Regions from separate parts of the Spiribacter sp. SSL99 genome, predicted to be linked through region 2. Evidence: predicted binding sites of a transcription regulator. Region 2 holds the regulator's gene; the other holds the start of a gene.
What was found. The regulator sigma-54, encoded in region 2, starts transcription at its own class of promoters, with help from an activator protein. The targets are predictions, from matches to a motif close to TGGCANGNTNCNTGCTT.

Region 1: the regulator sigma-54 is predicted to act here: its motif matches at 4,250-4,266, upstream of BA899_RS04055 (HupE/UreJ family protein).

Annotation. Positions count from the first base shown of each region.
Region 1 covers NZ_MAOM01000015.1:75,115-81,014, forward strand. The annotation lists gene BA899_RS10105 (nitrile hydratase accessory protein) at 27-437, opposite strand; gene nthA (nitrile hydratase subunit alpha) at 546-1,163, opposite strand; gene nthB (nitrile hydratase subunit beta) at 1,178-1,897, opposite strand; gene BA899_RS04045 (DUF1097 domain-containing protein) at 1,937-2,443, opposite strand; gene BA899_RS04050 (GTP-binding protein) at 2,461-3,504, opposite strand; gene BA899_RS04055 (HupE/UreJ family protein) at 3,568-4,197, opposite strand; gene BA899_RS10110 (hypothetical protein) at 4,564-4,749, shown strand; gene BA899_RS10115 (transposase) at 4,816-4,962, shown strand; gene BA899_RS10120 (transposase) at 5,251-5,424, shown strand; gene BA899_RS09960 (hypothetical protein) at 5,388-5,576, shown strand; gene BA899_RS04065 (transposase) at 5,695-5,900, shown strand, end outside.
Region 2 covers NZ_MAOM01000018.1:26,677-42,863, reverse strand. The annotation lists gene BA899_RS06805 (S1C family serine protease) at 1-150, shown strand, start outside; gene hisD (histidinol dehydrogenase) at 138-1,439, opposite strand; gene hisG (ATP phosphoribosyltransferase) at 1,445-2,089, opposite strand; gene murA (UDP-N-acetylglucosamine 1-carboxyvinyltransferase) at 2,082-3,362, opposite strand; gene BA899_RS06785 (BolA family protein) at 3,367-3,612, opposite strand; gene BA899_RS06780 (lipid asymmetry maintenance protein MlaB) at 3,609-3,926, opposite strand; gene mlaD (outer membrane lipid asymmetry maintenance protein MlaD) at 3,923-4,375, opposite strand; gene mlaE (lipid asymmetry maintenance ABC transporter permease subunit MlaE) at 4,408-5,184, opposite strand; gene BA899_RS06765 (ABC transporter ATP-binding protein) at 5,181-5,996, opposite strand; gene BA899_RS06760 (calcium/sodium antiporter) at 6,117-7,085, shown strand; gene BA899_RS06755 (KpsF/GutQ family sugar-phosphate isomerase) at 7,097-8,071, shown strand; gene lptC (LPS export ABC transporter periplasmic protein LptC) at 8,072-8,629, shown strand; gene lptA (lipopolysaccharide transport periplasmic protein LptA) at 8,613-9,131, shown strand; gene lptB (LPS export ABC transporter ATP-binding protein) at 9,137-9,868, shown strand; gene BA899_RS06735 (RNA polymerase factor sigma-54) at 9,930-11,399, shown strand; gene hpf (ribosome hibernation-promoting factor, HPF/YfiA family) at 11,423-11,749, shown strand; gene BA899_RS06725 (PTS sugar transporter subunit IIA) at 11,755-12,231, shown strand; gene BA899_RS06720 (HPr kinase/phosphorylase) at 12,228-12,698, shown strand; gene rapZ (RNase adapter RapZ) at 12,689-13,537, shown strand; gene BA899_RS06710 (PTS sugar transporter subunit IIA) at 13,534-13,962, shown strand; gene BA899_RS06705 (HPr family phosphocarrier protein) at 13,949-14,236, shown strand; gene mgtE (magnesium transporter) at 14,256-15,611, shown strand; tRNA gene BA899_RS06695 (tRNA-Met) at 15,618-15,694, opposite strand; gene ychF (redox-regulated ATPase YchF) at 15,756-16,187, opposite strand, start outside.

The sequences.
Region 1 (5,900 bases), on a different contig from region 2:
GTCTTCTGCAGCTCCGTTACGTTTAGCTAGTAAGAAGATGCTGTATCGGGTTGATGTCGTGAATCCGCCTCGGTCTGACTCATTCGGCCGCAGGATTCGCCAGCGCCCCTGAATTCCGCAACACGGTTGGCCATTGCCGGCGCCTGAACTAGCTCGGATTCTCGCACCACTCTTTCCAAGGCAATCAACCAACGCTCATAGTAATCCCAAGATGGGTCATCGGACTCGTGCTCGGCCTCCCACTCAGCTATCGATTTTATCAGGCTGCCTTGGAAATCCTCCCACTCGAAGTAGCCCGCCTTCGAGAGTGCGAGCGCAAGGCCGAACGCTCTGCTCTCCCATTCGGAATAAAAACAGAGCCGCCCGTTACTCCTTGGCGGCGATTGCCGACCTCCAAGTAGGCTTGTGGCCGCAAAGTGCTCGAATTTAGTTTGCATGAGATATTACTCGTATCATGACGTGACTGTTCACAAGCTCGCCGCGGGCTGTAGCCGAGAAGCTTTGCTTCGCCACAGCCCGCGGAGCCCCACCGGTGGACTAGCTAGTCAAGGGGATTCCGCCAGTGCAACACCCATCATCGACTCGGGCGTTACCAGCCGAACAAGTTCCTCTTCGCTCCATCCACTCGTACCATATGGACGCTCGGGGATAACAAACCAACGTATCTGTGCGCTGCTGTCCCACAAGTGGACCCGCACATCTGGCCCCAAATTCAATCCAAATTCCTCAAGTACGGCGCGAGGTTCCCGGGCCGCACGCGCACGGAACGCAGGGTCCTTGTACCAGTAGGGCGGAAGCCCCAATACCGGGAATGGATAACAGGAGCAGAGTGTGCAGATGATCATATTGTGATCATAGGGTCCATTTGCGACTGCACGCATATGCTCCCCTTCCGCACCCGCCATGCCGGTAGGGAAGTCCATAGAGGCTATCGCGCCCGGAGTATCCTCAACCAGCCATTCCTTGAATGTTTCATCTGTCCAGGCACGCGCAACAATCCGGGCGCCGTTGAACGGCCCCATCTTGGTATCGAAATACTCTAGAATTTTATCGATTGACTGCTCGCCAATTATGCCCTTCTCTATGAGGAGTGATTCAAGCGCGTTAGCACGGGCCGCGTTTCTTTCTTCCCGATCATCAGAATATTCGAAAAGCTCTTGCATGATGAACCTCTTTATTAGTCAATTTCGTCAAGATACGCTTCAAATAGATCGGCATAAAGGCGCGTATGCTTCTCACCTAGATCGCCCCAAATTTCGCCTTCATCGAACATGACGCTATACACTGGCATCGGTTCTCCGATCCCGTCAGGGCCTGTGTCTTGAAAATACGAATATGCCCCCTCGTATACGTGAACAACTTTGCCGATCCGGTTGCGCAGGTATCCTGGTAGTCTGGTGTGCTCTGTAACGTGATTGTCCCGTATCCGCACCAAGTTACCAACCGCGAAACGCGGAGGCTCTTGTAATTCCGACTTCGGGGAGTCTCCGAACTGCATGTAATGAAGTATCTGGTCGTCCACCTGCTTGCTTGCGGACTGCTTGGGAGGAACGGACACACCTTCGTAATATTGCTTCGCAGTTTCTTCAAGCTCTTCGCTCGTAATATAGCCCTCCTCGATGAAGAAACCGGAGATACCGCCGAGCCACTTTTCATAGTATCGGTATTTGAAGTATTCGAACGGGTTCATATTCTCCGCGCCTTTGCGGAGATCCGCCCATGTCCACTCGCTTTCGAACTCAAGATTCGATGGGCGCTCCTTCAAGTGATTGCTTAATGCCATCATCGCCATATGGATACCAAATATCCGCTTCTCCCACTCTTGGACAAAGACTTTCCTCTCGGTGCTGACTGGGCCGACATTCTCAAGCCCACCAAGTCTATGTTGCAACTTCATAACATTCTCCTTGGGTACTTCTTCGTCACTACTATATGACTACGGTTTGGTGGAAACCTGTTTTTCCGTTCCAATTTTCACCAGTGAGTTAGCCAATTTCTCGTGTCCAATGCCAAAAATACCGCCGGCAATTACTGACGTACTTGCCACGAGGGCAGGATTCGAGATGCCTGCATGGGTTATTGGTAGCCCTAGTGCTGCGGAGGTCCCTACAGTCGATGCAAAACCAAAAACTACGGTCGGTGTGAGGCTAAGAAGCTCGGAGCGACCAACTTGCACCATGGCGGCGCTTCCGACTCCAACGCAAATCGCAGCCGCGATAGCCGATCCTCCAAATGCCGTCGATGCAATGAGGCTCAGGCTCGCAATCGCGACACCTACCAAGTTGGATACAACGGATTGCTTAAAGCCGGCAACTCCGCCCCCCGCTACGAAAAACGAAGCCCATGCAATAAAAATTACCCAGACTTGGAGCGGTAAAACTGTGGCCGTTAAATAAGTTGCTAGTGCGCCTAGCAAACCGATCCCAATGCTCATCGCTGTCATGTGCTGCATGATTTACCTCAAACTGTAATGCTTTCCGTATTGTGATTAGCGCTATAGCCGCCATTAGGGTTATCTAGCGGCACGCCTGAATTTGATAATTTATTACCCCGGATGCACTCATAAAATCCCTCGCGTAGCGAACTTTCGTTGAGATTGCGACCAATAAATACAATCTGGTTTGTACGATCTTCATTAGCCTTCCAGGGCGCGCCGGGACGCCCGTCTAGGACCATATGAACTCCCTGAAAAACGAATCGCCGTGGGGACTCGTCCATGTCTAGGATGCCCTTCATCCTGTAAATGTCTGGGCCATGGTCCTGAACCAATTGATTGATCCAGCGATTGAAACGATCGCTGTCTACGCTGCCAGAGATGCGTATGCTGGTCGAAGATACTTCATCCTCATGCTCATGGGCTGTTTCCGTTAGCAAGCCAGGATCCACCGTAAGTGCATTTCTCAAATCGAAGGCTCCGATGTCCAGTAAATTCTCCAGAGGGACATCACATTGTGCTGCAGTGTAAATATCAGCGAGTGCGTTCAACTGCTGGATTCTGTCAATTATAGAATCGGTTTCGACCTCGGAAAATAGGTCTGCCTTGTTCAAGATAATTACGTTTGCGAAGGCGATCTGTTCTTGCAATTCGTGGCTGTCCCAATGGTGCTTGATATTAACTAGATCTACAACCGTAATCGTAGCGTCAAGCGTCAATGAGCTCACTGTTCTTTCATCCAAAAAGAATGTTTGGATTACTGGTCCAGGATCGGCTAATCCAGTCGTTTCTATTACAACCCGATCGAATTGGTGGTTATCGGTTAGCAAGTTACTGAAGCTCTGTATTAGATCTGACCGGACGGTGCAACAAATGCACCCATTGTTCATTTCGATAACTTCCTCGTCGGTCGTAACGATAAGCTCGTTATCAATGCCGACTTCACCAAACTCATTTACGATCACGCAAATCCTTTGCCCATGGTCCTCCGTGAGAATACGATTCAGGAGCGTAGTTTTTCCTGCTCCTAGATATCCAGTTATTAGTGTGACTGGTAGCTTCTCCATCATCGCTCCATCGCGTTCAAATAAGGGAAAGTAATGTGTCTGCTTCGGTCAGGGCGGTGCCCCACGTTATCCGATAACAATTGAAGCGGCGGAAATGAGGCCGATCCCAGCAATAGCGCTTGCTGCGGCTGTCTGAGCCATCGCAGATAGTTTTTGGTGGTTTGCGAGTAACCAGCGCGTAAGGAGATAGGCGGCGGCAGCGAGGCTAAATTGAGTGATCGTGAAACCAGTGAGGTAGGCGACCAATGGTGACGTTTCGGCGCCGAGTACCGCTCCTGCGTAGGCTTGGCCATGAAAAAATGCGGCAGCAGAGCCCGTGGCGGTCAGGAAGAGTTTATATTGAGGTTTCAAAAAGACGGTTGCGGCGACACCGAGAAGCGATAGTGCTACCATCAACTCGGTTGCGGGGAACGTGAATCCGGACCAACTCAGGGTTGTCCCGGCGATCGCAGCGGCGATCAGCGCGAGTGGGGTGGTAAGCCCGCGCATCGCGCCAAACCCAAGCACGATCCCTACGCCAATAATGAATGCGAAGTGGTCAATGCCTATGATTGGGTGAGCTAAACCTGAGAGAAACCCATGGAGGTACGTCTCGGGTGTTTCGCCGCCCATGGGGTGATGGGCGAGAGATGCGGTGCTAAGAAACAGAGTTGTTGATGCCAGTGCGGTAGCGAGGGTTTTCAAAGGGGAGCTCATGCTGAATCCTCCATCTGCGTCGGTACTGAACAATGGTTGGCCACGCTTGCTGTTGCAGGGTTCGTGCCATTTGCTTCCCGGGTGGACAGAGATTCCGTAAGGAGCTGATTATGCAAAGGATTCCGGTCGTTTCGGATGAATTGGTCGCTTGCCGAGAGGGGGCTTCATCGCGGATTTTTGCACCATGCGGACGCACAGTGAACTTCAATGGTGCGGATTGACGGTGCCTAAATACCCCGATAGCAGGCGTACAGGGTGATTTGCTGAAGAGTGGAGCTATTACCTGGTGCGATCGTAAGCAATGGGATGGACTTCACCCACTCTATCTCGCAGATATGAGGCGGGTCTTTGATGAGGAGCGGAACCATGGCCATTGCTGTTGTCGGTGTTGATCACGCCAAGAACGTCTTCCACCTCCATGCGGTTGATCAGCGTGGGACGGTTGTTTTCCGTTGCGCTCGCAAGCGACACGACTGGATCGAGACCGTACGAGAACGCGTCGAACCTGGTGCAGTGATTGCCATGGAGGTATGCGCCTCTTCTCATCATTGAGGTCGGTTGCTCCAGTCCTACGGTTATGAGGTTCGGCTCGTCCCCGGTCAATTTGTGAAGCCGTTCGTGAAGAGCAATAAGAACGATCGCGTCGATGCAGAGGCCATTACCGAGGCCGCGATGCGTCCTGGTATGCGGTTTGTGGCGGTCAAGTCGCAACGCCAGCAGGATCTGCAGGCCCTTCACCGTGTCCGGGACGATGTCATCCAATAGCGCACGGCCAAGGCCAATCAGATCCGTGGCTTGGCGGCCGAGTACGGCATCATTGCACCGGTGGGTCTAAACCAGCTTCGCAAGGCAATCCCCGAGTGGCTAGAAGATGCGGACAACGGGTTGTCTGACCTTTTCCGCCAAATCCTTGCGGGTCTGCGCCATGACCTTGTATCACTCGATGAGCGAGTCGAGGTGCTCACACGCTCTATTCAGCAGGTGGCTGAACGGGACCCCGTTGCCAAACGACTGCTGGGTCTCCGCGGCGTTGGCCCGCTGTGCGCGACAGCAATGGCCATTGAATTGCGCGATGGTCGGCAGTTCCGCCGCGGGCGTGACTTTGCATGGTCACTGGGACTCGTGCCGAGACAAGACAGCACCGGTGGCAAGGCGAGATTGCTTGGCATATCCAAGCGAGGAGACGCTACATGCGTAAGCTGCTGGTCCACGGGGCGCGGGCTGTGATCCGTCATCACAAGGTGGATGAAGATCCACTCCACCAATGGATTAGCCATCAGATGGCGCGCAAGCATCCAAATGTTGTGAGTGTGGGCTTGGCCAATAAAACAGCGCGTCGCCAGGGCAAGGTAGCGTCAAGTGGTCTAAAAGCGAGGTAGCCACCGGAGCCCTCTTCAGCGCTCACGCCGCGCTCTCGATCGTGAGTTTGTCGGCGTCCTTGTGAAGTGACCCCCTCCAGAACTGCACAGGTTAGAGTGCAGATGACAGGGGGGCATCATGAGCAACGAGGCACCCGTCAGATGCTGGACCGCCAAGCGCAAGTCGGCGGTGGTAATCGATAATTTCAAGGGCAAGACCACGCCGGTCAAAGTGGCCCGGCAGCATGACTTCACCGTTGCCGAGGTCGAGCGCTGGGTCGAGGAAGCCGAGCGGAACATGGAACACGGCTTCCGCACCCGACCGAAGGACCTGCGGGAGCAGTA
Region 2 (16,187 bases):
ACCGAACAGGCGCCGGGGCGTGAAGTCATCCTCAACGGCCGGCGCGACGGCGAGACCCGGCGCTGGGAAGTGGAGATCGCCGAGCGGCCCACCGACCTCAACGGCGATGCCCCACAGCGCCCACCGCAACCCGAGGGTCAGTCGCGGTAGCGCATCTCCGCTGACCGCGCGTGCGCAGTGAGGCCCTCACAGCGTGCGAGCCTGGCGGCAATCGGCCCCAGCACGGCGGCTCCATCAGCGGTGCACTGCACCAGGCTGGTGGTCTTGCAGAAGTCATAGACGCCCAGCGGCGAGGCGAAACGGGCGGTGCGCGAAGTGGGCAGTACGTGACTCGGCCCGGCACAGTAATCGCCGAACGCCTCGGGGGTGTACCGGCCCAGAAAGATCGCCCCGGCGTGGTGGATGGATGCCGCCAGCCGTTCAGGTTCGACCACGGACAGCTCAAGATGCTCGGGAGCGATCGAGTTGGCGACGTCCGCCGCCTCGGCCAGATCACGCACACAGATCATCGCCCCGCGCCGGGCGAGCGAGGCACGGATGATCTCCGAGCGTTCCATATCGGGCAGCAGGCGTTCCATGGCGGCCTGAACGTCATCCAGATAGCGCGCCTCGGGGCAGATCAGCAGCGCGCGGGCATCCTCGTCATGCTCGGCCTGCGAGAACAGATCCATGGCCGTCCATTCCGGATCGGTCTGGCCATCGCAGACAATGAGGATCTCGGACGGACCCGCCACCATGTCGATGCCGACATGGCCGAACACCCGTCGCTTGGCCTCGGCCACATAGGCATTGCCCGGGCCGACGATCTTGTCCACCGCCGGTAGCGTCTCCGTGCCATAGGCGAGCGCCGCGACGGCCTGGGCGCCACCCAGCAGAAACAGCCGGTCCACGCCCGCCACGGCCGCCGCCGCCAGCACCATGGGTGCGATATGCCCGCCCGGTGCCGGGGCCACCATGATGATCTCCCCGACGCCGGCGACGTGGGCCGGAATCGCATTCATCAGCACCGAAGACGGATAGGCTGCCTTGCCACCGGGCACATAGATCCCGACCCGCTCGAGTGGCCGCACCTGCTGGCCAAGCCGGCTGCCGTCCGCTTCGGTCTTCTCCCAGTCGGCCTGGCGCTGGTGCAGGTGATAGTGGCGGATCCGCGCCGCGGCGGTCTCCAGGGCATCGCGATCGGCGCGCTCGAGGCCCTCCAGCGCCGCCTGGCACTGCGCGGCATCCACCTCAAGCTCGCTGACGGATTCCACCGCCAGCCCGTCAAGGTGCTCGCTGTAGTAACGCAGCGCGGCATCGCCCTGCCCGCGCACCGCGGCGAGGATCTCCGCCACGGCTGCTTCCACGCCATGCGTGGCGCCGTCATCCCAGTCGGTGAGCGAGCGCAGCTGCTGCTCGAAGTCGGGCTGTGTCGTGCTGAGGCGCTGTATTTCCACCATGCGATTCACCTGTCGGCGCGTGTGGCCGCCGTCTCGGCAATCCGGCCGATCAGCGGTTTGAGTTCGCGATGTCTGAGCTTCATCGACGCCTTATTGACCACCAGACGGGCACTGATATCCGCGATGGTCTCGAGGGGCTCAAGGCCGTTGGCCCGCAGGGTGTTACCGGTGTCGACCAGATCCACGATCAGGTCGGCAAGACCCACCAGCGGCGCCAGCTCCATCGATCCATAGAGCTTGATCAGATCCACCTGACGGCCCTGTTCGGCGAAGTGGCGCCGGGTCATGTTGACGAACTTGGTGGCCACACGCAGGCGCTGCCCGGCCGGCACCCCGCCGGGATGACCCGCCACCATCAGGCGGCAACGGGCGATCCCCAGATCCACCGGCTCATAAAGCCCGTGGCCGCCCTGCTCCATGAGCACATCCTTGCCCGCGACGCCCAGATCCGCCCCGCCATGGGCAACATAGGTCGGCACGTCCGTGGCGCGCACGATGATCAGGCGGACGCCGGGATGGCTGGTGGGCAGCACCAGGTTGCGACTGCGCTCCGGGTCCTCCAGTGGCTCGATGCCCAGCGGGCTCAGCAACGGCAGGGTCTGTTCAAGGATGCGGCCCTTGGAAAGCGCCACGGTAAGCTGTTCAGTCATGGTTCGGAACGCTGTCTCCCGGCATGCGGCGGATATCGGCGCCCAGCTGCGCCAGTTTTTCTTCGATGCACTCGTAACCCCGGTCGATGTGATAGATGCGGTCGACAAGGGTATCGCCCGCGCTCACCAGTCCCGCCAGCACCAGGCTGGCCGAGGCGCGCAGGTCGGTAGCCATGACCGGTGCGCCGGTCAGCCGCTCGATGCCGTGACTGATGGCGGTATGGCCCTCAAGGCGGATGTCCGCGCCCATGCGCTGGATTTCCTGGACATGCATGAAGCGGTTTTCGAAAACGGTTTCCGTCACCATCCCGACGCCCTCCGCGACCGCATTGAGCGCACAGATCTGGGCCTGCATATCGGTGGGGAAGGCCGGGTAAGGCGCCGTGCGGACGGTGACCGCGCGGGGCCGGCGACCCTGCATGTCGAGATGGATCCAGTCATCGCCGACAGTGATGTCCGCGCCACTCTCACGCAGCTTGGCGATCACCGCATCGAGCAGGTACGGCGCGGTATTGCGCAGATGGACCCGGCCCCCCGTCATCGCGGCGGCCACCAGAAAGGTTCCGGTCTCGATCCGGTCGGGCAGCACGTTGTAGTGAGCGCCCTGCAGCCGCTCGACGCCGTCGATGACAATGGTGTCGGTGCCGGCGCCGCTCACCTGCGCGCCCATGGCGTTGAGGCAGTTCGCCAGATCCACCACTTCGGGCTCGCGGGCGGCGTTCTCGATCACGGTGCGCCCTTCGGCAAGGGTCGCCGCCATCATCAGGTTCTCGGTCCCGGTGACGGTCACCAGGTCCATGACCAGACGCGCCCCCTTGAGACGCTCGCAGCGCGCGCGGATGTAGCCGCCCGCCACCGAAATCTCCGCGCCCATCGCCTCGAGCCCCTGGACGTGCAGATTGACCGGACGCGTCCCGATGGCGCAGCCGCCGGGGAGCGAGACCTCGGCTTCGCCATAGCGCGCCAGCAGCGGCCCCAGCACCAGAATGGAGGCGCGCATGGTCTTCACGAGCTCGTAGGGGGCGTGGCAGTTCTCGATGAAGCTGGGGTCGATTTCCACCCGCATGCGCTCATCAACCGTCAGCCGCACACCCATGCGCCCGAGCAGCTCCATGGTGGTGGTGATGTCATGCAGATCGGGGATGTTGCCGATCACCGATGGCCCGTCCGCCAGCAGGGTCGCCGCCATGATGGGCAGCGCGGCGTTCTTGGCCCCCGATATGCGGATGTCACCATCGAGGGGCCGCCCCCCGCGGATCAGCAGTCGTTCCACCGGCTCAATCCTGTTCGGCCGCGGCCTGCGCCGGGGTCAGTGTTCGCATCGAGATGGCATGCAGCACGTCGCTGTCGATGTGGGTCTGGAGCAGGTCGTAGACCATGCGATGCCGCCGCAGCAGCGGGATGCCTTCAAAATCCGGGCTCACGATCCGCGCCTGAAAGTGCCGGCCGTCGCCCACGACTTCGACATCGGCCTCGTTCAGGCCCGTCTGCAAAAGCGCCCGAATGGCTTCCGGTTCCATCATTGCCCTGTATTCCCCGCATCTGTCGCCTGAAAGCCCAACAGTGTATCAACCGAACTGATCCGCGCGAGCCGCAGGAGCCCTTCCGGCACACCCACCAGCTCGAGCTGGCCCTGATCGGCGTTGAGAAGCCGCTGCCAATCCACCAGCAGCGCCAGCCCGGCACTGTCGACCTGGCGCACCCCGGTCAGATCGACCCGGTGGACGCCGGCGGCGACCGGCAGTGTGCCCAGCAGGTCCGGCACGGTCCGCGCGGTCAGGTCGCCGTCAATGCCCAGCGCCTGGGGCGCGGTTCCCGTGATCTGCGCCGGTGTCACTGGGCGTCTCCGCTGGACTGCTCGTAGAGAAACTGACCGACAATCTCTTCAAGGACCAGCGCCGACTGCGTCAGCGTGATCTCGTCACCCGGCCCCAGCGAGTCGGGCATGCCGCCGGGCTGCAGCGAGACGTACTGCTCGCCGAGCAGCCCCGATGTGCGCACCCGCGCTGCCGTATCACTGGGCAGATCGTCATACTCCGAATGGATGGTGAGCTCGACGCGCGCCTCGAACCGGCCAGGGTCGAGGGTGATCGCACTGACCCGCCCGATCTGTACGCCGCTGAGGCTCACCGGAGCGCGCTCGCGCAGACCACCGACATTCTGGAAGTAAGCCTCCACCGTATAGCCCTCAGTGCGCTGGAATGCGGTGATGTTGCTCACCTGCATCGCCAGCACGAACGCTGCGGCCAGGCCGGCGGCCACGAAGGCGCCGACCGCAATTTCCATCGTTCGGGAATTATCCACCGGACAAACCTCCGTCAGTCGAACATGAGTGCCGTCAGCACAAAATCAAGTCCCAGCACGATCAGCGATGTCACCACCACCGTGCGGGTCGTGGCTCGGCTCACACCATGGGAGGTGGGCCGGCAGTCGTAGCCATTGAACACCGCGATCCAGCCGGCCACCACGCCGAACAGCACGCTCTTGATCAACCCATTCAGGATATCGTCGGAGAAGCTGACCTGGGACTGCATCTGCGACCAGAACGACCCACCATCCACGCCCAGCAGATTGACGCTGACAAGCCAGGCGCCGGTCACGCCGAGGACATTGAAGATCAGCGTCAGCAGCGGCAGTGACAGGATCGCGGCGGCCAGTCGCGGCGCGATGACGCGATGCTCGGGATCCACCGCCATCATCTCCATGCCGGCGAGCTGTTCGGTGGCCTTCATCAACCCGATTTCCGCCGTCAGCGCCGAGCCGGCCCGGCCGGCGAACAGCAGTGCGGTGACCACGGGGCCCAGCTCGCGGGTCAGTGACAGCGCCACCAGAACACCCAGCGACTGCTCGGCGCCAAAGTCCACCAGGGTGTAATAGCCCTGCAGGGCCAGCACCATACCCACGAAAAGCCCCGAGACGATGATGATGACCAGCGTCAGCACGCCCACCGAGTACATCTCGCGAACCAGCAAACCGGGGCGTCGGACCAGCTCGCCCGAGCCCCGCAGGACCCGCAGCAGAAACAGCACCGCCCGGCCGAGTGTGGCCGCCGTCGCCAGGGTTGAGCCCCCCAGCTGCTGGAGCATGCCGATCATCGATCCGCCCCGCGGAGATCCTCGGCGATGGGAGGCGCCGGGTAATGGAATGGCACCGGCCCGTCGGGCAGCGCATTGAGAAACTGATCCACCCAGCGGCTTTCGCTATGCCGCAGCGCCTCGGGCGTCCCCGACGCGATCACCTCGCCCCCGGAGATCACATAGGCCCGGTCGGCGATGCGAAGGGTCTCGTCGACATCGTGCGAGACCACCACGCTGGTCAGCCCGAGCGCATCATTGAGCTGCCGGATCAATTGCATCAGCGCGCCCATGGAGATCGGATCCTGACCCGCGAAGGGCTCGTCATAGAGGATGATCTCGGGATCAAGCGCCAGCGCCCGCGCCAGCGACACGCGTCGCGACATGCCGCCGGAGAGCTCGCCGGGATAAAGGTCGCGGGCCCCGCGCAGGCCGACGGCCTCAAGCTTCATGAGCACCACCGTGCGGATCAGTGTCTCCGGCAGGTCGGTGTGCTCACGCAACGGGAATGCCACGTTCTCGAAGCAGGTCATGTCGGTGAACAGGGCGCCACTCTGGAACAGCACCCCCATGCGTCGGCGCAGCCGGTAGAGATCACGCCGCGAGAGCCGATCAACCGCCTGCCCGTCGACGGCGACGCGCCCGGCGGCGGCCCGCAGCTGACCGCCGATCAGGCGCAGCAGCGTGGTCTTGCCCGTCCCACTGGGCCCCATGATCGCCACGACCTCACCGCGCCTGACCTGCAGATCGACGCCGTTGAACAGCCGATTGCTGCCGCGGCTGAAGACAACGCCGCTCAGGTCGATCAGGGCCTCGGACTGGGTAACTGGCATGCGGATGGCTTCGCTGATGTCGGTGCGATGAGGAATGCCGGGAGTATCCGTCAAGCCATAAAGGCGGTCAAATGCGATACTTTGTGCCGTTACACCTGTCATGGAAGGGCCTGCATGCTGATCGCCGCGCTGCTTGTCGTCATCGCCGCCGGATTCGTCGCCCTCGCCTGGAGCGCCGAGCGATTCGTCGACGGCAGCTCGGCACTGGCCCGCCAGCTGGGTGTCTCCAGCCTGCTGATCGGCCTGACCGTGGTCGGCATCGGCACGTCACTGCCGGAAATGCTCGTCTCGGCCATTGCCGCCATCGACGGTACCCCCGGCATTGCCTTGGGCAATGCGCTGGGATCGAACATCGCCAATGTCGGCCTGATCCTGGGGACCACCGCCCTGGTCAGCCCGCTGGTCATAAGCCCCGGAATCCTCCGGCGCGAGATCCCGCTGCTGATGCTGGTGGTTGTGGCCACCGGCGCGCTGCTGGCGGATGGGGCGCTGTCCCGATTCGATGGGGTGGCACTTCTCGCCGGCATGCTGGCCGTGCTGACCTGGATGGCCTGGCAGGCCCGGCATCCGGAGCGCGGCGATGCCATGATCGCCCGCGAACTGGAATCGGCAGTGCCCGAACCCCTTCCGCTCGCCCAAGCGCTGCGCTGGACGCTGCTGGGTCTGGTGCTGCTCATCGCCAGCTCGCGCCTGCTGGTCTGGGCGTCGGTGCTGCTCGCCGGCCAGCTGGGGGTCAGCGACCTGATCATCGGATTGACCATCGTCGCCATCGGCACCAGCCTGCCCGAGCTCGCGGCAGGCCTCGCCAGCGTGCGGCGTGGCGAGAGCGAGCTTGCCGTGGGTAACATCATCGGCTCCAATCTGTTCAACCTGCTCGCGGTTCTGGGCATCGCCGGGGCGATCGCGCCATTCGCCTTTGATCAGGGGGATCTGGCGCGCGATTACGGGATCATGACCGGCTTCATGCTGGCCATCCTGGTCGTGGGCTATGGCCTGGGCAGGCGCGGCCGCCTGGGCCGATGGGAAGGCGGGCTGCTGGTGGGTGCGTACATTGCCTATCAGGCCCTGCTGTTCTTCAGTCACCGTTAAGAGCGAGAGCAATGACCGCCGATACCGATTTCTGCCGCCTGGGACAGGCCGTCATCGACACGGAAACCGCCGCCCTGGCCGCACTGCGCGATCGCATCGATGCCACCTTCGCCCATGCCTGCCGAATCCTTCTGGCCTGCAGCGGCCGGGTGGTGGTGCTGGGCATGGGCAAATCGGGGCACATCGCTGGCAAGCTGGCGGCAACACTGGCAAGCACTGGCACGCCGGCGTTCTTTGTCCATCCGGGCGAGGCCGGACACGGCGACCTGGGCATGCTGGCCGCCGGCGACTGCGTGATCGCCCTGTCGAACTCAGGTGAAACCGAGGAGATCAACGGCCTGCTCCCCGCCATCAAACGGCGCGGGCTGGACCTGATCGCCATCACCGGGCGGCCCGGCTCGACCCTGGCCGAGGCCGCGGCCGTCCATCTCGATGCCGGCGTTGACGCCGAAGCCTGCCCGCTGGGACTCGCGCCCACCGCGAGCACCACGGCGGCGCTGGCCATGGGCGACGCGCTGGCGATCGCACTGCTCGACGCGCGCGGCTTCACCGCCGAAGACTTTGCCCGCTCGCACCCCGGCGGCCGGCTCGGCCGGCGGCTGCTGCTGCGCATCGACGATCTCATGCACACGGGCACGGCGGTGCCCGCCGTGGGGCCGGACACGCCCATGGCGGACGCGCTGCTCGAAATGACCCGTAAAGGGCTCGGCATGACCGCGATTGTCGATGCCGATCAGCGGGTCACCGGCATCTTCACTGATGGCGATCTGCGCCGCGCCCTGGATGAGGGGGTGGACGTGCATGCCACCCCGATCGCCACGGTGATGACGCCGGCCCCGCGCTGCGTCGAAGCGGCGCAGCTGGCCGCCGAGGCGCTGGCGCTGATGGAACGGCACAGCATCAACGGCCTGCTGGTCAATGACGCGGAAGGCCGGCTCACGGGCGCGTTGAACATGCACGATCTGCTGCGTGGCGGCGTGGTCTGAATGCGCCGCCGAGTGGTCATGCTGCTGGCGCTGGCCCTGGCCGCCCTGCTCGGCTGGCGGCTGTTTGGCGCGGGTGGCGACCCGGATGCGGTCAGGACGGTGACGGACCCCCGCCTGGATGCCTATGCCCGCACGGTTACACTGACCACCACCAATGCGGACGGCGCGATCAGCTGGCGGGTACGATCACCCGACGCGCGCCACAACCCGCGGGAAGGCAGCTGGCGCCTCGTCTCCCCGGACTGGCGGGTGGAGACGGATCGGGGCCCGCCCTGGCGGGGCCGCTCGAACCATGGCTGGATCGGTGATGACGACACCCGTGCCCGGCTGCGCGGCGATGTCGTGATGACGCGCCAGACCGCCGAGGGTCGGACCCGGCTGACCACCCAGCGACTGGATGCAAGAATCCCCGAGCGTTACGCCGAGACGGATCAGCCCGTCACAATGACCCGCCCCGGGCTGCGGGTGGATGCCGTCGGCGCACGGGTATGGTTTGCGCAGGAGCGCCTTGAACTGCTGGACGATGTAGAGGGAGTGTACGATGCGGCTTCACCCTGAGCGACTCTGGATCGGCGCCCTGCTGGCGCTTGTGGTGGCCGTGCCGGTCGCGCATGGCCAGGACGGCGATGGGGCGTCCGCCCCGCCACCGGTGGAGCTGGTGGCCGACCGCGCCGAGGTTGACGAGGCCGAGGGCATCAGCGTGTATCGCGGCGACGTCGTGCTGACGCGCGGCACCCTGCGCATCACCGGCGACGTCATGCGGGTATTCAGCAATGGCGCGGGCGAGCTCGAGCAGGTGACCGTGGATGGCACCCCGGCCACCTATCGCGAGACCGTGGCGGATGCCGCCCCGCGACGGGCCGAGGCACCGCGGATGGAATACTTCGTCGCCGGCCCCGAGCGGCTGATCCTCAAACAGGGCGGACGCCTCTGGCAGGGCGACAATACAGTGACCGGACGCACCGTCACGCATTACCCCGAAACCGCCCGTACCGTTGCCGAGAGCGGCGCTGACGACGACGAGCGCGTCAATGTCAGCGTCAACCCCTCGACGGACTGACCGGCATGGCGCGCAACCAGCTCGAGGCCCGCGGGCTGTCAAAAACCTATCGCGGACGCTCAGTGGTGGATGGGGTCTCCATCGGCCTGCAGAGTGGGGAGATCGTCGGTCTGCTGGGCCCGAATGGAGCCGGCAAGACCACCAGCTTTTACATGATTGTCGGCCTGATCCGGGCGGACGCCGGGGTCATCCGGCTGGATGGCGATGACATTGGCAGCCTCCCCATGCATGCCCGGGCGCGGCGCGGGATCGGCTACCTGCCGCAGGAGGCATCGGTGTTCCGGCGGCTGTCGGTGCTCGACAACCTGCTCGCCGTGCTCGAGACCCGTGACGGGCTGTCACGCCAGGCACGGCTTGAGCAGGCGGAGGCACTCATGGAGGAGTTCGGCATCGGGCATCTGCGTGACCAGGCCGGGATCAGCCTGTCGGGCGGCGAGCGACGGCGCGTTGAGATTGCCCGGGCGCTGGCCGCCGATCCGCGCTTCATCCTGCTGGACGAGCCCTTCGCCGGCGTTGATCCGATCTCGGTGGGCGACATCAAGGGCATCGTCCGACACCTGGCGGAGCGCGGTATCGGCGTACTGATCACCGATCACAACGTCCGCGAGACGCTGGCCCTGGTCGACCGTGCCAGCATCCTCAACGCCGGCCGGGTGATCGCCGACGGGACCCCCGGCATGATCCTCGACAACGCCGAGGTGCGGGCGGTCTACCTGGGCGAGGACTTCCACCTGTGAGACTGGCGGGCGCCGGACAGCCGGCGTTACGCTGTCCAGACCAATTCGCACGCGGGGAACAATGAAGCAGTCGCTTGAACTTCGGGCCAGTCAACAGCTCACCATGACGCCCCAGCTGCAGCAGGCGATCCGGTTGCTGCAGCTGCCGGCGGCCGAGCTGGCGCTCGAGATCCGCGAGGCGCTCGAGTCCAACGTCATGCTCGAGCCCGAAGACGACACCGATCACGCCGCCGCAGCCGCCGCGCCCGAGGGGGCGACGCCGGCCACCCCCGATCCGTCGGAAGAGCGTCTGGGCTCGAACGCCACCGACGCCACCGAGCTGGGCGAGGGCATGGCGGTCTCCGAGCACTGGGATGACACCGGTCATAACGGGCCGGCGGGCGCCACGGCGGAAGGCGACGGCGGCAGCGACTTTCTCGATCGCCAGGCGGCCCCCGCCGATTCGCTGCGCGATCACCTGCAGTGGCAGGTCGATCTGTCCAGCCTGGGCGCGACCGACCGCCAGATCGCCGCCGCACTGATCGATGCCCTGGACGAGCGCGGGCATCTGGCCGAGCCGGTCAGCGAATTGCGGTCCGCCCTCGACGCCGATGTCGACGCCGACATCGACGAGGACGACATCAACGCCGTCCTCACGATCCTCCAGCACATGGACCCGATCGGCATCGGCGCCCGTGACGCCCGCGAGGCACTGCAGATCCAGATCGACGCCATGCCGCCGGACACGCCCGGGCGCCAGACCGCCCGCCAGGCCATTGAAGCCGACTGGTCACTGTTCAGCCCGGGCCGGCAGGTCGCGCTGCGCGAGCACCTGAAGGTCGACCAGGAACAGCTGGACGTGGCCCTGTCGCTGATCCGCCGACTCGACCCCCATCCCGGATCGCGATTCGGCGAAACCCGCACCGATTACGTTGTCCCCGACTGTCGGGTGCGGCGGGTCAACGGCCGCTGGCAGGTCGAGATCAACCCCGAGGCTTCGCCCCGGGTGCGCATCAACGACTACTACGCGAGCCTGATCCGGCGGGGCGACAGCAGCCGTGACAACAGCCTGCTGCGCGATCACCTGCAGGAGGCACGCTGGCTGATCAAAAGCCTGGAGTCGCGGCGCGACACGCTGCAGCGCGTGGCCGAATGCGTCGTCGAGCGCCAGCAGGCGTTTCTGGAGTATGGTGAAGAGTCGATGCAGCCACTGGTGCTGCGCGATGTCGCCGAGGCCATCGACATGCATGAATCGACCGTATCGCGGATCACCTCGCGGAAATACATCCTCACGCCCCAGGGGACGCTGGAGTTCAAGCATTTTTTCTCAAGCCATGTCCCGACGGCCGACGGCGGTGAGTGCTCGGCGACGGCCATTCGCGCGCGCATCCGCCGGCAGGTGGCGGCAGAAGATCCGGCCAGGCCACTCAGCGATTCACGGCTGACCGAGACGCTGCGTGGGGAGGGCATTCACGTGGCGCGGCGAACCGTGGCCAAATACCGGGAAGTCATGGGGATCGCCTCGTCAACCCAACGCAAACGGCTACGCTGAAGAAGAAAACATAAGGGGAAATCATGAAAATCGACATCACCGGCCATCACGTCGATGTCACCAACGCGCTGCGTGACTACGTCGAGGAGAAATTCCAGCGCCTCGAGCGCCACTTTGATCATGTCGTCGACGTCCATGTGATTCTGACCGTCGAGAAAAAGACCCGTAAGGCGGAGGCCACCCTGGTGGTCAGCGGCGCCCGGCTGTTCGCCGAGTCCACCGCCAGCGAGATGTATGCCGCCATCGACCTGCTGGTCGACAAGCTGGACCGCCAAGTCGTCAAGCACAAGGAAAAGCGCAGCGACCATCATCCGGAGCAGGGACGCGTCGGCGATAATCTGGAACCCTGAGCACCATGGAGCTTACCCGACTGCTGTCGGTGACGCGCACGCAGTGCGGGGTCGACGTCACCAGCAAGAAACGCGCCCTGGAGCGCATGAGCGAGCAACTCATGGCCGATACCCGGGCGGGCGGCGACGCCACGCGCGCCATCTTCGAGGGGTTGATCGTGCGTGAGCGTCTGGGCAGCACCGGACTGGGGCGCGGGGTGGCACTGCCCCATACCCGCAGTCCCGATATCGAGACCCCGCGTGCCGCCCTGGTCCGTCTGAATACACCCGTCGCCTTCGACGCCGCCGACAGCCAGCCGGTGGATCTGCTGCTCGCCCTCCTCGTCCCTGAGCACAGCAACGATGAGCATCTGCGCATTCTCGCCCGGCTCGCGGAGCTGTTTCGCGACGAACACCTGTGCACGCGACTGCGCCAGTGCCGCAGCGACGCCGAGCTCTACGCCACCATGACCGGCAGCGACGACGGGGCGCCCGACGCATGAGCCAGATCCCCGGGACGCTGATGCGGGTCAACGGTGTGGGCGTCCTGATTCGGGGCGAGGCGGGCATGGGCAAGAGTGACACCGCGCTGATGCTGCTGCGCGCCGGTCATCAGCTGGTGGCCGATGACGCCGTGATGGTCATACACCGCGGTGACCGGCTGATCGGCCGGGCACCGGACGCCGGTCGCGGGCGGCTGTGCCTGCGCGGGCCTGGGATCATTGCGGTCGGCGATCACTTCGGCACCGGTGCGGTGGCCGACTGGTCACCCATCGACTGCGCCATCGAACTGACCCGGGCCCGACGCCCGGCAAGCGCCACGGCGGACTGGCAGACCCTGACGATCCACGGCATCGGACTGGCCCAACTGGCGCTGTCGCCCGAGCGGCCGGTCGCGGCGATCATCGAGCTTGTGGCAGTGACCGCACCGCGGCCCTGGAAGGTCCCGGAGGCCAGCGCATGCGACTGATCATCGTCAGCGGCCTGTCCGGATCGGGCAAGAGCGTCGCCCTTGCCACCCTGGAGGACTCGGGCTTCTACTGCATCGACAACCTGCCGGTGGATCTGCTGGATGCATTCGGTCAGCACATTGCGATGAGTGGCGAGGAAGCCGACTACGCCGTGGGCATCGATGCACGCAACCAGCCCGCATCGCTGAGTCGCTTTCCCGGCATCCTCGACGCCATCGCCGCCCACGGCCTGGACACCGAAATCGTCTTTCTGGATGCGGATGACGCCACCCTGCTCAAGCGCTTCTCGGAAACCCGCCGCCGCCATCCGCTGAGCGGGCCGGATATCCCGCTGAATGAAGCGATCAAGGGGGAACGTGCCCGCCTCGTCCCGCTCCACGAGCGTGCCGATCTGACCGTGGACACCTCGCAGACCACGTTGCATGAACTGCGCCAGATCATTCGCAGCCGACTGGCCGAATCGCGCACGCATCTGTCGGTGCAGCTGGAATCATTCGGCTACAAGCACGGCACCCCCACCGACGCCGATTTCGTCTTTGACAGCCGCTGCCTGCCGAACCCGCACTGGCAGCCCGCCCTGCGGCCGATGACCGGGCGCGACCGGGCCGTGGCCGACTTCCTGGCCGACAGCCCGCTGGTCGCCCGCTATCTCAAGCAGATCCAGGGGTTCATGGATGACTGGCTGCCGGTCTTCGAGGCCGAGAACCGCAGCTATCTGACCATCGCCATCGGCTGCACGGGGGGCCAGCACCGCTCGGTCTATCTGGTCGAGGCGCTGGGTGCCCACCTGCGCGAGCACGCCACCGCCGTCACCGTGCGGCACCGGGAACTGCCATGAGCGCCGGGCTGCTGCTTGTCACCCATCCGGGAGTCGGCAAGGCCCTGCGGGAGACCGCCGAAGGGATTCTGCCGCGGCTGCCGCTGGCCATCGCCACCCTCAGCCCGGGCCCCCATGACCCGCCGGAGACCACCCTCGGCCGGGTCGAGGCGGCTGCGGCGGGCGTGGACAGTGGTGACGGGGTGCTGATCCTCACGGATGCGTTCGGCGCCACGCCGGCCAATATCGCCATCGCGGTGGCCCGCGGACAGGGCTATCCGGTGATCACCGGCGTCAATCTGCCCATGCTGCTGCGTGTGCTCAATTACCCGGAGTTATCGCTGGAGTCGCTGGCGCGTATGGCGTTGGCGGCGGCCCGTGATGGTATCCTCGAGGCCGTGGCGCCGGCCGTTGACCCGCCCGGAGCGAATCATGGCGTCGGATGAGACCCTTCACCGACGCCGCGTGCAGATCGCCAACCGGCTGGGGCTGCATGCCCGGGCAGCGGCCCGCTTCGCTGCCCTGGCCGGTGAGTATGCCGCCGAGATCCAGGTCAGCCACCAGACCCACACCGCCAACGCCAAGAGCATCATGGGCCTGATGATGCTGGCCGCCGGCCAGGGCAGCGACATTGAACTCCGCGCCCGCGGCGATGATGCGCAGGCGGCACTGGAGGCCATCGCCGCGCTGATCGCCGACGGCTTCGGCGAGGCCGACTGAGCCCGGACAGGAACATTCCATGGTCGAAGAGCGCGAGCAGAAACAGGGCCGGATCGCCGAGACGGTCACCGACCTCCTGCAGGATGGGACGGTCCCCGAGGCCCAGCGCATGCTCAACGCGCTTCATCCCTCGGAGATCGCCAATCTCCTGGAATCCTTCCCCACCGCGCAGCGCAAGGTCCTCTGGGAGCTGGTGGATGAGGAAATCGGCGGTGAAGTGCTGCTTCAGGTCAACGACGAGGTGCGCGGCGGGCTGATCCGCGAAATGGACGATCGTGAGCTCCTGGCCGCCACCTCCGGCATGGACATGGACGATCTGGCCGATTTCATGCAGGACCTGCCGAGAACGCTCACCGGCGAGATCCTGCGCTCGATGGACAACCAGAACCGTCAGCGCCTCGAGGCCGTCCTGGCCTACCCCGAGGACAGCGCCGGCGGTCTGATGAACACCGATACGGTGACCGTGCGCCCGGACGTCAGCCTCGACGTGGTGTTCCGTTACCTGCGCATGCGCGGCGAGATGCCCGAGCTGACCGATCATCTGTTCGTCGTCAGCCGTTATGACCATTTCCTGGGGATCCTGCGCGTCAGCGATCTGCTGACCCGCGACCCCGCGGGCCGGGTCGAGGACCTGCTGGATACCGAGGCCGTCGTCATCCCGGCCGAGATGTCGGATCGCGAAGTGGCACGCATGTTCGAGGACCGCGACCTGATATCGGCGCCGGTACTCGACGGCCGCGGCCGTCTCATCGGGCGCATCACCATCGACGACGTGGTCGACGTGATCCGCGACGAGGCCGAGCAGTCCATCCTGAGCATGGCGGGTCTGGGCGAAGAAGAAGACCTGTTTGCGCCGGTCTGGTCCAGCACCCGGCGGCGGGCCGGCTGGCTGGGGCTGAACCTGGTGACGGCGCTGCTGGCCGCTTATGTGATCGGTCTGTTCGAGGGGACCATCCAGGAAGTGGTGGCGCTGGCCGTGCTGATGCCGGTGGTCGCCAGCATGGGCGGCATCGCCGGCACACAGACCCTGGCGCTGGTCATCCGCGCCCTCGCGCTGGGCCAGATCGCACCGCGTAACAGTCGCGCGCTATTGCTCAAGGAACTGGGGATCGGGCTGCTCAACGGCCTGCTCTGGGCGGCGGTTCTGGCGGGCATTGCGCTGCTGTGGTTCGGCCGGCCGACCATCGGCATCATCATCGCCGCGGCCATGACCATCAACCTGGGCACGGCGGCCGCCTCGGGCGTGCTGGTGCCCCTGGTGCTCAAGCGGTTTGGCATCGACCCGGCCCTGGCCGGCGGCGTCATTCTGACCACCGTCACCGACATCGTCGGTTTTACCGCCTTTCTGGGGCTGGCGACGCTGTTTCTGCTCTAGGGAAAGTGGTGGCTACGGGTGGATTCGAACCACCGACCCCATCATTATGAGTGATGTGCTCTAACCAGCTGAGCTACGTAGCCTGATCGGAAGACCGCAGAGTATCCGGTGATCGGGGGGTGGCTGTCAAACCCCCGCCATGCCTCAGACGTTGAAGCGGAAGTGGCAGACATCACCGTCCCGCATGATGTACTCCTTGCCCTCGAGACGCATCCGCCCGGCTTCCTTCGCCGCCTGCTCGCCGCCCGCACTCAGGTACTCGTCGACGGCGATCACCTCGGCGCGGATGAAGCCACGCTGGATGTCGCTGTGGATGCGACTGGCGGCCTCGGGGGCAGTGGCCCCCTCCGTTACCGTCCAGGCCCGCACTTCCTTGGGGCCAGCGGTGAAGAACGTCTGTAGCGACAGCAGCGCGTAGCCCGCGCGGATGACGCGGTTGAGGCCCGGCTCATCAAGATCATAGGCGGCCAGCAGCTCGTTGCGCTCATCCTCGTCAAGCTGCGAGAGCTCGGCCTCGATCGCCGCGCACACCGGCACCACGCGGGCATTCTCGCGGGCCGCCAGCTGCTCGAGCTG